4 regions of the Candidatus Macondimonas diazotrophica genome follow, and region 1 is predicted to be linked to each of the others. Evidence: predicted binding sites of a transcription regulator. Region 1 holds the regulator's gene; each other region holds the start of a gene.
What was found. Region 1 encodes sigma-54, which starts transcription at its own class of promoters, with help from an activator protein. Its sites were predicted from a motif close to TGGCANGNTNCNTGCTT; they were not measured.

Region 2: the regulator sigma-54 is predicted to act here: its motif matches at 2,074-2,090, upstream of flgB (flagellar basal body rod protein FlgB).
Region 3: the regulator sigma-54 is predicted to act here: its motif matches at 1,321-1,337, upstream of E4680_RS04370 (flagellar basal body-associated FliL family protein).
Region 4: the regulator sigma-54 is predicted to act here: its motif matches at 2,196-2,212, upstream of E4680_RS11025 (TorF family putative porin).

The regions. Positions count from the first base shown of each region.
Region 1 is NZ_SRIO01000002.1:4,757-8,262, forward strand. It holds gene rapZ (RNase adapter RapZ) at 1-808, opposite strand, end outside; gene hpf (ribosome hibernation-promoting factor, HPF/YfiA family) at 893-1,219, opposite strand; gene E4680_RS01575 (RNA polymerase factor sigma-54) at 1,247-2,698, opposite strand; gene lptB (LPS export ABC transporter ATP-binding protein) at 2,773-3,501, opposite strand; gene lptA (lipopolysaccharide transport periplasmic protein LptA) at 3,498-3,506, opposite strand, start outside.
Region 2 is NZ_SRIO01000004.1:91,282-94,787, reverse strand. It holds gene E4680_RS14530 (flagellin N-terminal helical domain-containing protein) at 1-430, shown strand, start outside; gene fliD (flagellar filament capping protein FliD) at 572-1,954, shown strand; gene flgB (flagellar basal body rod protein FlgB) at 2,132-2,530, shown strand; gene flgC (flagellar basal body rod protein FlgC) at 2,533-2,961, shown strand; gene E4680_RS04295 (flagellar hook assembly protein FlgD) at 2,972-3,506, shown strand, end outside.
Region 3 is NZ_SRIO01000004.1:102,994-106,499, forward strand. It holds gene fliJ (flagellar export protein FliJ) at 1-51, shown strand, start outside; gene E4680_RS04365 (flagellar hook-length control protein FliK) at 48-1,166, shown strand; gene E4680_RS04370 (flagellar basal body-associated FliL family protein) at 1,379-1,894, shown strand; gene E4680_RS04375 (FliM/FliN family flagellar motor switch protein) at 1,904-2,863, shown strand; partial or broken gene fliN (flagellar motor switch protein FliN) at 3,004-3,246, shown strand; gene fliO (flagellar biosynthetic protein FliO) at 3,246-3,506, shown strand, end outside.
Region 4 is NZ_SRIO01000015.1:60,802-64,307, reverse strand. It holds gene E4680_RS11040 (lysophospholipid acyltransferase family protein) at 1-78, shown strand, start outside; gene E4680_RS11035 (NAD(P)-dependent alcohol dehydrogenase) at 249-1,310, shown strand; gene ureG (urease accessory protein UreG) at 1,380-1,994, shown strand; gene E4680_RS11025 (TorF family putative porin) at 2,299-3,051, shown strand; gene urtA (urea ABC transporter substrate-binding protein) at 3,125-3,506, shown strand, end outside.

The DNA of each region.
Region 1 (3,506 bases):
TGAAATGGCGCTTCAGGCGCTCGGCCATATATACCGAGCGATGCTGGCCTCCGGTGCAGCCGATGGCCACGGTCAAGTAACTGCGGTTTTCGGTTTCGAAACGCGGCAGCCAATGTTCCAGATAGGACCGGATATCGTCGAAAAGAGCCTGAGTCAGCGGCTCCGCTTCGAGATAGGTCGCCACCTCGGTATCCAGACCAGTCAACGGACGCAGACCCGGTTGCCAGTGAGGATTAGGCAGACAGCGGATATCGAATACGAAATCCGCATCGGACGGAACCCCCTGTTTGTAGGCGAACGACTGGATCATGAGTGAAAAGAAGCCATCCCGACCGTGCACGCGTTGACGGATGCTGTCGCGCAACTGGTGCATCGTGGTCAGGCTGGTATCCAGCACCAGATCGGCTTGCTCGGCGATTGGGCTGAGCAGCTTGCGCTCCGCTTCGATGGCCTCGACCAGCGCCCGTTGCGTGCTGCTCAACGGGTGACGCCGCCGGGTTTCGCTGTAACGTTTGAGCAGCGTATCCGGTTCGGCTTGAAGGAATATGGTCTCGACATCCACACCCCGCCGACGTAACCGAGCCAGGCATTCGCCGAAGCTGTCCAGTTCCGGCGCACGAGAACGCGCATCGATGCCGACCGCGACGCCCTGGGAGGAGAAATCCCCATGCCGGGAGAAATCCTCAACGAGTGCCTCGAGCAAGGACAGCGGCAGATTGTCCACGCAGTAAAGACCAAGATCTTCCAGCATGTGCAAGGCCACGCTCTTTCCTGCGCCAGACAAACCACTCAGGATCAAAAGCTTCATCAGAGGGGTTACCTTGCGAAGTGGCGATCTCGGGAAGGAAGCGGTCAAGCCTGGCAGCATGCAGGCTTGACCGGGCTAGGCGCTCTATTGGTTATGAATCTCGGATTTTCGGGCTTCCCGGGGATGGTGATCGTTATTCTTGTCCTTGTAACGCAGCGCCTGGCGGTCGAGTTTGTCGGCCAAGGCGTCAATCGCCGCATACATGTCTTCGCTGGTGGCATCGGCGAATAGCGTGCTGCCGTTCACCGGGATCTTGGCTTCGGCATGATGGCGTTCCTTTTCGACCCGCAACACCATATGAGCGTCCAGCGGTTGATCGAGGTGCCGCTGGATGCGTTCGAGCTTCTCGGCGGCGTATTGACGGATGGCGGTCGTGATTTCGATATTCTGGCCGGTAACATCAATTTTCATCTGGCATCCCCTTGGTAATCAGCCCCTTCAAACCAGTCGCTTGCGTTCGTTCGAAGGTGGAATGGACATGGATTCGCGATACTTGGCAACCGTGCGTCGGGCGACATTGATTCCATTTCCCAGCAACATCTCTGTGAGTTTACTGTCGCTCAGCGGTTTGCGCGGGTTTTCTGCCGCGATGAGCTTGCGGATCATGGCCTGAATCGCAGTAGCGGAACATTCGCCACCGTCGACGGTGGTCACGTGGCTGGAAAAGAAGTACTTGAACTCGAAGATGCCGCGTGGGGTATGCATGTATTTTTGATTGGTCACGCGGGAAATGGTGCTTTCGTGCATGCCGACCGCTTCGGCGATTTCGCGCAACACCATGGGTTGCATGGCTTCTTCACCGTGATCGAAAAAGGCTTGTTGGCGTTCAACGATGCTGGAGGCCACTTTGAACAGCGTTTCGTTGCGACTCTGGAGACTCTTCAGAAACCATCGCGCCTCTTGGAGGTGCTGACGCATCGTTTCGTTGTCGCGACTGCTGTCCGCACGCTTGATGAGGGAGGCATACAGCCGATTGATGCGTAGCTTGGGGGTGGTTTCCGTATTGAGATCGACTCGCCAACCCGTACCGGAACGGCGGACAATCACATCGGGTATCACGTATCCCGCCGTTTTCTGAGAGATCTGTGCCCCTGGACGTGGGTTGAGGCGCTGGATCAATTCGATCGCCGCTCGCAATCCGTCCTCCGTCGTTTTGAGTCGGCGCTGAAGCGTGGCGAAATCTCGGTTGGCCAACAGATCCAGGTGATGTTCGACCAGCTCGCACGCAAGTGGGAGCACGTCGCTGGGCTGAATCGCCTTGAGCTGCAACAGCAGCGCTTCGCGCAGGTCACGGGCGCCGACACCCAAGGGATCGAAACCTTGAATCCGTTGCAGAACCGCAAGAATTTCAGCCGGCTCGGTGGCCAAGTCCGGACCCACCTCGCCAACCAGTGCATCGAGCGACTCGGTGAGATAGCCGTCATCGTTGATGGCGTCGATGATGGCAAGCGCTATGGCCTCATCAGTTTCGGAAAAGTGGCCCAGACGCATCTGCCAGATCAGATGATCTCGCAGCTCGCCGCCGTCCTGACTGGGTGTTTGATTGAAGTCCCAGGCTTCCCCGCTGCCGGCAACCGTGTCCTCGCCCTGCGACCATGGGTCTTCCCACGCCAGGTCTAAGTCGTCACCGCGCGCATCGGTTGGGGCTTCGGCTGACGCATCAAGGCCGGTCATCGAATCCCCTGCAGTCTCCTGGTAGTCGCTGGCTGCGTCCTCGGCCGTGTCGCTTCCCTCGGCTGACCCATTCTCGATCATCAGATTGTTATCGAGGATGGTCTGGATTTCCTGTTGCAATTCGATCGACGACAGTTGGAGCAGGCGGATTGCCTGCTGCAGTTGAGGGGTCATGGCCAGACGCTGGCCCATTTTGAGGTGCAGTGTCTGTTTCATAGGAACGACGAATGGTTGGCAGCGATCATTGTTCGGATTCTACTCCCTCGAAGGGGCTGTGGGGCGCAAGGCTGTCAAAGTTGGAATGCTTGGCCCAGGTAGACTTCCCTTACGGTCTTATCGGCCAGGATCTGATCAGGCTCACCTTGGGCAATGATGGAGCCTTCGCTCAGGATATAGGCGCGCTCGCAAATATGAAGTGTTTCGCGGACATTGTGATCGGTGATGAGGACCCCGATCTCGCGATCGCGCAGGTGGGTCACGATCCGCTGAATGTCCACGACAGAAATGGGGTCGACGCCCGCAAAAGGCTCATCGAGCAGGATGAAGCTGGGTTCGGCGGCCAGGGCGCGGGCGATCTCCAGTCGTCGCCTTTCGCCACCCGAGAGGCTCATGCCCTGGGAGTCACGCAGATGCGCAATGTGAAACTCCTCCAGCAGGGACTGGCAGCGTCGCTTGCGATCCGTCGCCGATAGCGTGGGCCGGAGTTCAAGAATCGCCAGAATGTTCTCTGCCACCGTCAACCGGCGGAAGACCGAGGCTTCCTGGGGCAGATAACCGATTCCACGGCGCGCGCGCAAATGGATCGGAAGATCGGAGATTTCCTCGCCACTCAGCATGATACGCCCGCGATCCGGTCGGACCAGGCCCGCCATCATGTAGAACATGGTCGTTTTCCCGGCCCCATTGGGGCCCAGCAGGCCAACCACTTCACCTGCCTGGACACGGAGCGAGACCTCATTGACCACCGAGCGGTTGCGGTAGCGCTTGGTGAGGGTGTCCGCTTCCAGCACGCAGCTCATGGCGT
Region 2 (3,506 bases), on a different contig from region 1:
CGACAGCCTGGTGGTGGGCGGCAAGGTATCGTTCAACGCCGCCAGTAACTACACCCTGACCAGCGACGATGGCACCAGCACCGTACTGAACGCGAGTACGGTAGCCAGCTCGCTGTCTTCGGTGGCCAGCCTGTCGGTCGGCACCCAGACGGGCGCCAGTGATGCGCTGGCGGTGGTCGACGGCGCTTTGGCGTTCGTGGCCGACCTGCGCGCCGGCCTGGGCGCGGTGCAGAACCGCTTCAGCACAGCCATTTCCAATGCCCAGACCACTTCTGAAAATGTCAGTGCGTCCCGCTCGCGGATCTTGGACGCTGATTTCGCGGCCGAAACCGCCAATCTGACCAAAGCCCAGATCCTGCAGCAGGCGGGCACGGCGATCCTGGCCCAGGCCAACCAGGTGCCCCAGACGGTGCTCTCGTTGCTGCGATAAGAAAAGCGAAAGCCCCAAAAAATGCCGCAGCCCCGCTTTTCGGGCTGCGGCTACTCTTCAATAAAGGGTGTCCGGCGATATCAGCATCTCGGTTCCGGCAATCGCTGCCCGACCCCGACCCCCACCAATCGGGAGTGAGTCATGGCATCCATCAGCTCTCCGGGTCTCGGTTCGGGACTGGATGTCAACGCCTTGGTGCAAGGCTTGGTACAGGCCGAACAACAGCCTGCGCAATTGCGCCTGGATCAGCGCGAGACGCAACTGCAGACACGCTTGTCGGCATTCGGCGCACTGAAAGGGGCCTTGGTCGCCTTGCGCGACAGCCTGACTGCCTTGAGCGGCTCCGGGTTGTTCGGTCAGATCAAGGCCACGATTTCACAACCGGAATTGTTTACGGCCACGGCCTCGAGCGACGCAAGCGCCGGCGAATACCGCATTGAAGTCGTGCAGATGGCAAGCGCCCACAAATTGCTCTCAGGTGCTTTCGCAGCGAATACCGCGATCGGCACCGGAACACTGGCGATTACCGCGGGTGGAACTTCATTCGAGGTGGCAATCGATGAGAACGGCCAGACACTGAGCGCCATCCGGGATCGCATCAACGCGGCCACTGGCAACCCGGGCATCGTGGCCCGAGTGGTCGACGGCGACGATGGCCAACACCTGATTCTCACCCAAGGCAAGACGGGCAGCGATCAAGCCATCACCATCACCACAAGTGGGGGCAATGGCGGACTGGCAAGCCTGGTCCATGACCCGCTCAATGCCGTGACCGGCAATTACACCGAGCAAAGCCCGGCGCACAATGCGCAGATTCGGATTGACGGCGTCTTGCGCAGCAGTCCGACCAACCGCATCGAGGATGTGGTGGACGGCGTGGATCTGGAGCTGCTCGCTGCCAATCCCGGCAACCCGGCCGATATGCAATTGGCGCTGGACTCGACCGGGGCGAAGGACGCCATCAAGAAATTTATCGAAACCTACAATGCATTGATCAGCACCCTCGGCAACCTCAGCCGCTATGACCCCGAGTCCAAGTCCGCCGGCCCGCTCCTGGGAGACTCCGCGGCACGCGCCCTGGGCGCGACACTCCGCCGCGAACTCAGCACCCCCTTGAGCGACACCACGAATGACCTGCGCGTATTGAGCGCCATTGGCATCACGAGCGACAAGGCGGGGAATCTCACGCTGAAAGCATCTCGGCTCGATGAGGTACTCAAGAACGACCCTACGGCCGTGTCAGCCCTATTGACCGGCGATGGCGGCCTGCTCGATCGGCTGGAGCCGGTCGTCACCGGCTATGGCGGCACCAGCGGTGTGGTCGATGCCCGCACCCGCAGTTTGCAGGACGCCATCCGCGGATTGACCCAGGACCGGGAGCGACTGGATCAACGCATGGAAAATCTGCAGAACCGCTACCTCGCCCAGTTCACGGCCTTGGACAAGCTTGTCGGCCAGCTTCAGAGCACCAGCAGTTTTCTCACCCAGCAGATTGCCAACATGAATGCGCTCAACAGCCGCTGAACCCTGTGCCAGAGGATTGACGCTCGAACGGCCCGTGATCACGTGTTTCCGGCGCAATCCGGGCCAAAAGCGGATTCGCCGCACTGCGGCCGTGTGCCAAATGATTGATTGAAAACAAATGGCCCGATATTTGCTGGTGACCACGCGATGCGGGCGCTTTCTGCGGAGACAGCCACGATGAAACCTGCCTTCTCGAACAGTCTGGGAATTCACGAAGACGCACTGAAAGTCTGGACGGCGCGCACGCGTCTGCTTGCCGCCAACATTGCCAATGCCGATACGCCTGGATTTCTGGCCAAGGACGTGGACTTCAAGGCCGTCCTGTCTCGGGCCACCAGCCAATCCGGGAACCTCGCGCTTTCCGGGACCGATGCACGACATCTGCCCTCCAGCGGCGTGCACGACCACGTCCGTTACCGGGTCCCGACCCAACCGGCGCTGGACGGCAACAGCGTCGACCTGCAACAGGAACAGGGCGCGTTTGCGGAAAACGCGGTGCATTACCAGGCCACGCTGCAGTTCATCCAGAGCCGTCTGCGCAGCCTGCAACAGGCCATCACTGGGGGAGAACGCTGACCATGTCGCTGTTTGATGTCTTTACCATCGCTGGCTCGGCACTGGAAGCGCAATCGGTCCGGCTCAACCTGACGGCCAGCAACATGGCGAACGCAAACAATGTGGCCGGCTCGGCTCAGGAGGCCTATCGCGCCCGTCAGCCTTACTTCGCCCCCTTGTTGAAGGATGCGCTCGCCTCGACGAATGGCAACGACGTCGCCGCTGCCGGCGTTCGCACCTTGGGCGTTCTGGAAAACCCGGCGCCGCCCCCACGCCTGTATCAACCTGGCCATGCGCTGGCCGATAAGGACGGATATGTCTACGGCAGCAACGTCAATCCAATCGACGAACTGGTCAACATGATTTCCGCATCCCGCTCTTACCAGAACAACGTCGAGGTGCTCAATACCAGCAAGGAATTGCTGCTGCGCACCCTCATGCTGGGCCAATAGGAGGCACGCCATGACGGCCATCCCGACCAATAGCACCATTGATTCGCTGGGCTTGTCCGTGGCCCAGAAATCCACCGCCTCGACCCAAGGCGAGTTGGGGCAGGATGACTTTTTGCTGCTGATGACGACCCAGCTGCGCAATCAGGATCCGACCCAGCCGATGGATAACGGTGCCTTCCTCGGTCAACTGGCACAGTTCAGCACCGTCAGCGGCATCCAGGAAATGCAAGCAGGCTTCGCAGACCTCGCCAACAGTCTGTACACCAATCAGGCCTTGCTCGGCTCATCGCTGGTTGGACGCAAGGTCTTGATTCCGGCCACGACGGTGACCCTTGCAGAACAAGGCACCATTCAAGGCCAGCTCCCAGCCGACGCCGGCCCCGACACCCGGATCAGAATCCTCGACGCGGCCGGCCAGCCGGTACGCACCCTCGCCCCAACGCGGACCGAGAATGGAATGTCATTTACCTGGGATGGCCTGGATGCCAATGGTGAGCGCCTCGCTCCGGGGGATTATCGGGTGGAAACCGTCGGAACGGCGGGCA
Region 3 (3,506 bases), on a different contig from region 1:
CTCGATGATCTGACGCAATCGCGCTGGCGTCTGGCGAAGTCCGTGTCATGAATGGCTTGTCGACCGGCTTTCTCCCTCAGGTCGAGGTGACCGCGGCGGTGAACGCCGAGCGTACGCCGGGGGAGGCCACCGAGGAATCGTCGTCGGCCGATGGGTTTGCGACGCTGCTCGAAGTCGTCGGGACGGCGTTGAGCGCCCTGAAGTCCGCCACGCAGCCGGTAGCCGCGGACCGGTCATCAGGGGCCGAAGGCGACGCGCCGACCGCACCGGACATGATCCCGCCGGATGAGGCGGCATCGGCGCCGGACGGCCTTTGGGCGCTGCCTGGACTCGGTTTGTCTGGGGGCGAATCGCCGTTCAGGCTGTTTGCGCCCCTCGCGCCGCAACCCGCCGGGCAGGATGCCCAGCGGCGGCTGCCGATTTCGCCGGCGGATCCACCTCGCCTGCACTCCACCCGTGTCGTTCTGGATGAGGTGCCGCCAGCGGATGATGGCGCGGTCTCGCCGCCCGTCGATACGGTGCTGACATCGGCTTCGCTCACACGGCCACCAGTCGCTTCGCCGTCTGCGGAACCGGGCGGCGACCCTCTGGACGCGGCGGCGCCGCAAGCGATCCGCGAACTGGATCTGCTCAGCGGCCGAGAAGGGAACTCGATCGATGGCACCGACGGGCCGCTGGCCGAGATGGCGCAGCGGTTGATCCGCGATCGGCCCGCTGTTCTTCGGTCCGAACCGGAACCGATGTTTTCCTTGCCGCGCTCGATCCATCATCCGGACTGGGCAGCGGATGTGGGCGAACGGCTGGTCTGGATGCAACGCGCTGACCTCAAGACTGCACATCTGCGGTTGGATCCGCCGCAGCTGGGCGAGATCGAGGTTCACATCACCCTGCGTGAAGCCGGCACCGAAATCTGGTTCTCGACCGCGTCGGCCACGGTGCGTGAGGCATTGGAAACGGCTCTGCCGCGGCTGCGGGAAATGTTTAGTCAGAATGGACTGCAACTGGACCAGGCGGGTGTCTACTCCGGCGGGGGTGGCGGGGAATCCCCGGCGTTCGCGCGGTCGCCGCAGCCATCGCGGCGTCTGCTGCAGGCGCATACTGCGGAACCTGTGGCGCCTGTCGCGTTGTCGCGGCCGCACGGTGGCTTGTTCGAGGCCTATGCCTGAGCAACCTTCGAGCCGCTGAACGGGCTGCGTGGTGTCAAAATCAAGTCGACGCCCTGTGATTCTGCCAACGATACCGTTCCGGTTTTTTGACGCTTTACCGTCCCGCTTTCCTGCCTTCGTCGAGAAGCAATTGAATTAAGGCCTATTTTTCGTCTGGCCCGAATTTTGCCCTGCGCTTGAACGAATCGTTCATGTAAACCAAAGGGGCTTTCGTGGCGCAGCAAATCGATCCAGCCCCAGCCGCTCCGCGGGCTGGCCGTTCGAAGACCTTGATCCTGATCGTGGTACTGGCCTTGGCGCTTGGTGCCGGCGCGGCTGCGGGTGCGTGGTTTCTATGGGGCCGGACCGGTCCGGGTGAGGCTGAGCCCGACCCGGCCGCCAGCGCCCACGGCGGCGCCCACGCGGCGGCCAGCACCGTGTTCTTCACCCTGGAGCCCTCCTTCGTCGTCAATTTCGAGCTTCCCTCGCCGGTGCGCTTCCTGCAGGTCACGGTCGAGCTGGAGTTGGGCAGTGCAGCCGACGAGGAAGCCGTGAAGAAGCATCAGCCCGTCATTCGCAACAATCTGCTGCTGTTGTTCAGTGCCCAGGATTACGAGGGGTTGCGCACGCGGGAAGACAAGGAACGGTTGCGTGAAGCCGTGTTGCAAGAGGTGCGCTCGATTTTGAAGGAACGCGCCGGGCGCGACGGCGTGGTGCAAGTGTACTTCACCCATTTCGTCATGCAGTAGGAACGAGCCATGGGTACGGTCGGCGACATTCTGTCTCAGGAAGAGATTGCAGCCTTGCTTCACGATGCGACCCCGGGTGCATCCGGTCCGATCGTGGCGACCTTCGATTTTGCTGCGGATGATCACCAGATTCGCGCCCTCCTGCCGTTGTTCGATCCCATTGCCCAGAACTTCGCCCGACGTCTGCAGCACACATTGAGTGCGGGCTTGCGTCAACCGGTCGCGATCGCGGTACGGCCGGCCGTCTGCCATGGGTCGTCGACGGCCGCCCTGGCCACGCTGGGCGCGGTGTCCACGGCTTGCCTGGAAAGTACCGATCCGGTCGATTTCCTGTGGGTCGCCATCGAAAGCTCGTGGGTGATTCGAATGGTGGACGCCTACTACGGCGGCGCTGGTGGGCAGAGTGGCGGCGACTACGCGGCGTCGCTGGCCGCGAACTGGGCCCAGCGTCGGCTGATCGAGCTGGTCCGATCGGAGCTGTTGGCCGTTTGGCCGCCTGCCCATCCGCTTCATTTGGCCCCGGTCGAGGCGCAGGGCGGAAAGCCGGTGGCAGGTGCCGGCGAAAACCCCGAGAAGGTGATTCTGCAGCCTTTTGCCCTGCAGATGGCAGAGCAGGAAGCGGAGCTTGCGCTGGTGATTCCCCTGTCGTTGCTGACCGGAATCACCACATCGGAGATGCCGTACAGCGTGGCGCGGCAGAAGGGCTGGCAGCGTGCCCTGGGGCAGGCATTGCGCGAAGCGCCCCTGACCCTGTCGGCGCAGCTGGCCGAGGTCCGGCTGACAGTGCGGGAACTGCTGGCGCTTCGCAACGGCGACATCCTGCCGCTCGAAGCCCCCAGCCGGGTCAAGGTCTATCTCGAAGATCGGTCCCTGATGGAGGGTGAAATCGGTATGACGGGCGGACGCAAGGTCGTGCGGCTGCGGCACGGCATGGATCACCTGGACGATACAGGCAAGGGAGTGAACTGATGGCGGAAACGATCGAGCGAACCGAACAGCCGGCCGAAGCCGCGGCAGCAGAGCCTGCGGTGCCGCCCGAGGAGGCCGGCGCGACCGATGCCCTGCTCGCCGGATCGGCGGCGACCCGTGGCGCCGTCAGCCTGGATGTCTTGATGGACGTCCCAGTGACGCTGTCCATCGAAGTTGGGCGCAGCCGGCTGAGTATCCGGGAGGTTCTGGCCTTGCATGAGGGTGCAGTGGTAACGCTGGACCGCCATGCGGGGGAGCCGCTTGGGGTATTCGTCAACGGCGCGTTGGTGGCCAAAGGGGAGGTGGTGATCGTCAATGAAACCTTCGGCATCCGGCTCACCGAGGTGGTGAGTCCCTCCGAACGCATGGGGAAACTCAAGTGATGCGTTGCGGCGGGTATCCGGTACTGGCCGTGCTATCGGTGCTTCCGTTTCCGGTTTCCGCGGCGGGTGCGCTTCCGCCCGCGGTTGCGCCCCTGCGGATCGCCGTCAGCCTCGCGCTGGTGATCGCGCTCATCGGCATCCTGGCCTTGATCATACGGCGGCTGCCCGGTCTGGGGATGACGCGTGCCGGCGAATTGCGGGTGCTTGGCACCGTGGCGGTCGGCAATCGCGAGCGAGTCGTGCTCATCGAAGCCGGCGGT
Region 4 (3,506 bases), on a different contig from region 1:
AATTACCGGCGGTTCAGGCGTCGTCCTGCCGGTGAAGCGCCCCTGTATCCTCGCCGCTCACGCCCGGCGACTCGATAACCGCGTTCGACGCCGGAACCTTGGGGGCTCTCCACGATCCATTAGAGCACCGTGCCCGCGGCGCTGCGGGGTGTGTCTCGTGCGCCGCGCCGGGCTGATCCGTTCCATGAGTCTGCGGTGGGCAGCCGCCTGTCGCGCCAGGCTTACTCATCACCCGCGGGAGATTCGCCATGATCAAGACACGTGGATATGCTGCACAGGATGCTTCAAGTCCCTTGGCGCCGTTTGATTTCGAGCGTCGCGATCCGGGTCCGCAGGATGTCGTCATCCAGATTCTCAACTGCGGGGTATGCCATTCGGATCTGCACCAGGCGCGCAACGAATGGTCGAATACGCTCTATCCCAGCGTCCCTGGTCATGAAATCGTCGGGCGTGTGACGGCGGTTGGTGGCGAGGTGACCCGCTTCAAGGTCGGCGATCTCGCCGGTGTTGGCTGCATGGTCGACAGCTGCCAGCATTGCCCCTCCTGCGCCGAGGGGTTGGAGCAGTACTGCGAGCAGGGGTTCGTCGCGACCTATAACGGTCGAGGGCCGGGCAGCGAGAATACCTATGGCGGCTATTCCCAGACCATTGTGGTCAAAGACGCGTTTGTGCTGAAGATTCGTCACGATGCGGATCAGATCGCAGCAGTGGCGCCGTTGCTGTGCGCCGGGATCACCACTTATTCGCCGCTCCGCCATTGGGGCGTCGGGCCAGGGACACGTGTGGGCGTGGTCGGTTTGGGCGGTCTGGGGCACATGGCCGTGAAGCTCGCCCATGCCATGGGGGCCGAGGTGACGTTGTTCACTACCTCACCCGGGAAGCAGGCGGATGGCCAGCGGCTGGGTGCCGATACGGTCGTGATTTCCAAGGACAAGGCGCAGATGGATGCGCAACGGGGGCGCTTCGACTTCATTCTCAATACCGTGGCAGCGCCACACCGGCTGGATGACTATCTCCAGTTGCTCAAGCGCGACGGTACCATGACACTGGTGGGTGCGCCCGCCGAGCCGCATCCCGCGCCCCAGGTGTTCAACCTGATCTTTCGGCGTCGCCAGATCGCCGGTTCGCTGATCGGGGGCATTCAGGAAACCCAGGAAATGCTGGATTTTTGCGCCGATCACGGCATCGTGTCGGATATCGAACTGATTTCGATGAAAGAGATCAATGCGGCCTACGAGCGTATGTTGAAGGGCGATGTCAAATATCGCTTTGTCATCGATATGGCGACCTTGACGACAGATTCCCAATGAAGCACGAAACGATCGGATGGTCCTGTATCCATTCCGAATGGACATCACGCACAGCATGAGAGGACAGGAATGAATCGCAAAACGGCATTGCGGGTGGGCATCGGGGGGCCGGTGGGCTCCGGCAAGACGGCGCTGGTCGACGCATTGTGCAAGCAGTTGCGTACGCGCTACCAGATCGCCGTCGTGACCAATGACATTTACACCCGTGAGGATGCGGAGTTTCTGACTCGCAGCGGTGCATTGGCGCCCGAGCGCATCATCGGCGTGGAGACCGGGGGATGTCCGCATACCGCGATTCGGGAAGATGCTTCTATGAATCTCGCCGCGGTCGCCGAATTGAGTCAGCGTTTACCCGATCTCGATCTGGTTTTCGTTGAAAGTGGGGGTGACAATCTGGCGGCCACCTTCAGCCCGGAACTGTCGGATCTCACGCTGTATGTGATCGATGTCTCGGCGGGCGACAAGATTCCGCGCAAGGGTGGGCCCGGGATTACCCGATCCGATCTGCTGATCATCAATAAGACGGATCTGGCGCCACATGTGGGGGCTTCTCTCGATGTGATGGATCGCGACGCGCGCCGAATGCGTGGTGAACGCCCCTTCATGTTCACCAATCTCAAGACGGGTGCAGGATTGCCGGAGGTGATTGCCTTTATCGAACGGGAGGGCTTGCTCGGGCGGTGATGCTTTGACAGGCGAGGCTGCTCTTTTCGGGGCGGGACATGAGGATACGGAGAGGCAAGGCTGGCTCGCTGCTTGTATTGCACATATTTAGTGCGCGACCGAGAGCGTTCGCACCATTATTGTGCGATGCGCGGAATCATCGGTGTCATCCACCCATGTCGATTCTGTGACAAAACACATTTTGGGCTTTTCCCAAGCCAGTGGCACAAATTCTGCTCTAGCTCCGTGGACCCGAAAAAATCAGGCGTCCCGACCGGCCAAAGGCGGCCGGTTTCTCAGGGTTACCAATGTAGGAGCTAGCCACATGAAGAAAATTTCCCTCAGCCGCCACATCATGGGCATGACCGCCTTGGGCGTCTTGTCTGTTGCGGCGCAACCGGTTCAAGCAGCCGTCAGCGGCAATATCGGCGTATTTTCCAAGTATGTGCTGCGTGGCGTGACCAACGACGCCGAAAGCGACGATCCGGCTCTGCAGGGGGGATTCGACTATTCCCATGACAGCGGGTTCTACGCTGGCTACTGGGGTTCGAGCCTGGATTACAACTACGAAACCGGCAGCGACACGACCGCAGCGACCGGATTCGAAAACGACTTCTACTTCGGCTATGCGCCGACCGTGGGCGATGTCACCTTCGACATCGGCTTGATTCAGTACTACTACGTGAGCGTTGATGACTCTGACCTCACTGAGGCGGTGTTGGGTGTGTCCTACATGGGCGCCTACGCCAAGATGCAGTACCTGCTCAACGATGGCCTATGGGGCAACCAGGGCGACATCTACTGGACGGCCGGCTATGCCTTCGATCTGCCGTCGGACTTCACCTTCGCCATCGATCTCGGTTACTACACCTACGACGACGACGACAATGACGAGCTGGGCGGCGCCACGCTGCAGGATTCCGGATTCCGTCATGCCAACTTCACGCTGTCTCATCCCATTGGCGAAACCGGTGCCACCATGGGTCTGACCTACATCCTGGGTGGCGAAACCCGGGATGAAGTGGATCAGGGCGACACCATGGTTTTCAGCATCACCTACGACTTCGACGTGATGTGAGACCTGCGCCCCCTGCTTCGACAGGGGGCGTTTTCGTTTTTCCAACGGATTAGTGACAGTCAAGGAGACTTCCATGACTCAGGCGAAATCGCTCCGCCGGGTTCGTACGGCGTTGCTCGCGATTGCATTGGCCGCGGCCAGTTCGCTGGCCCAGGCCGCGGAGACCATCAAGGTCGGTGTGCTGCATTCCCTGTCCGGCACCATGGCCATCAGTGAGACCTCGCTGAAGGATGTGGCGCTGATGACCATTGAGGAAATCAATGCGAGCGGCGGCGTGATGGGCAAACAGCTCGAGCCGGTGGTGGTGGATCCAGCGTCCGACTGGCCGCTGTTTGCCGAGAAGGCGCGTGAGCTGTTGACCCGCGACAAGGTCGACGTGGTGTTCGGCTGCTGGACTTCGGTTTCCCGTAAATCCGTCCTGCCGGTTTTCGAGGAACTCAATGGGCTCTTGTTCT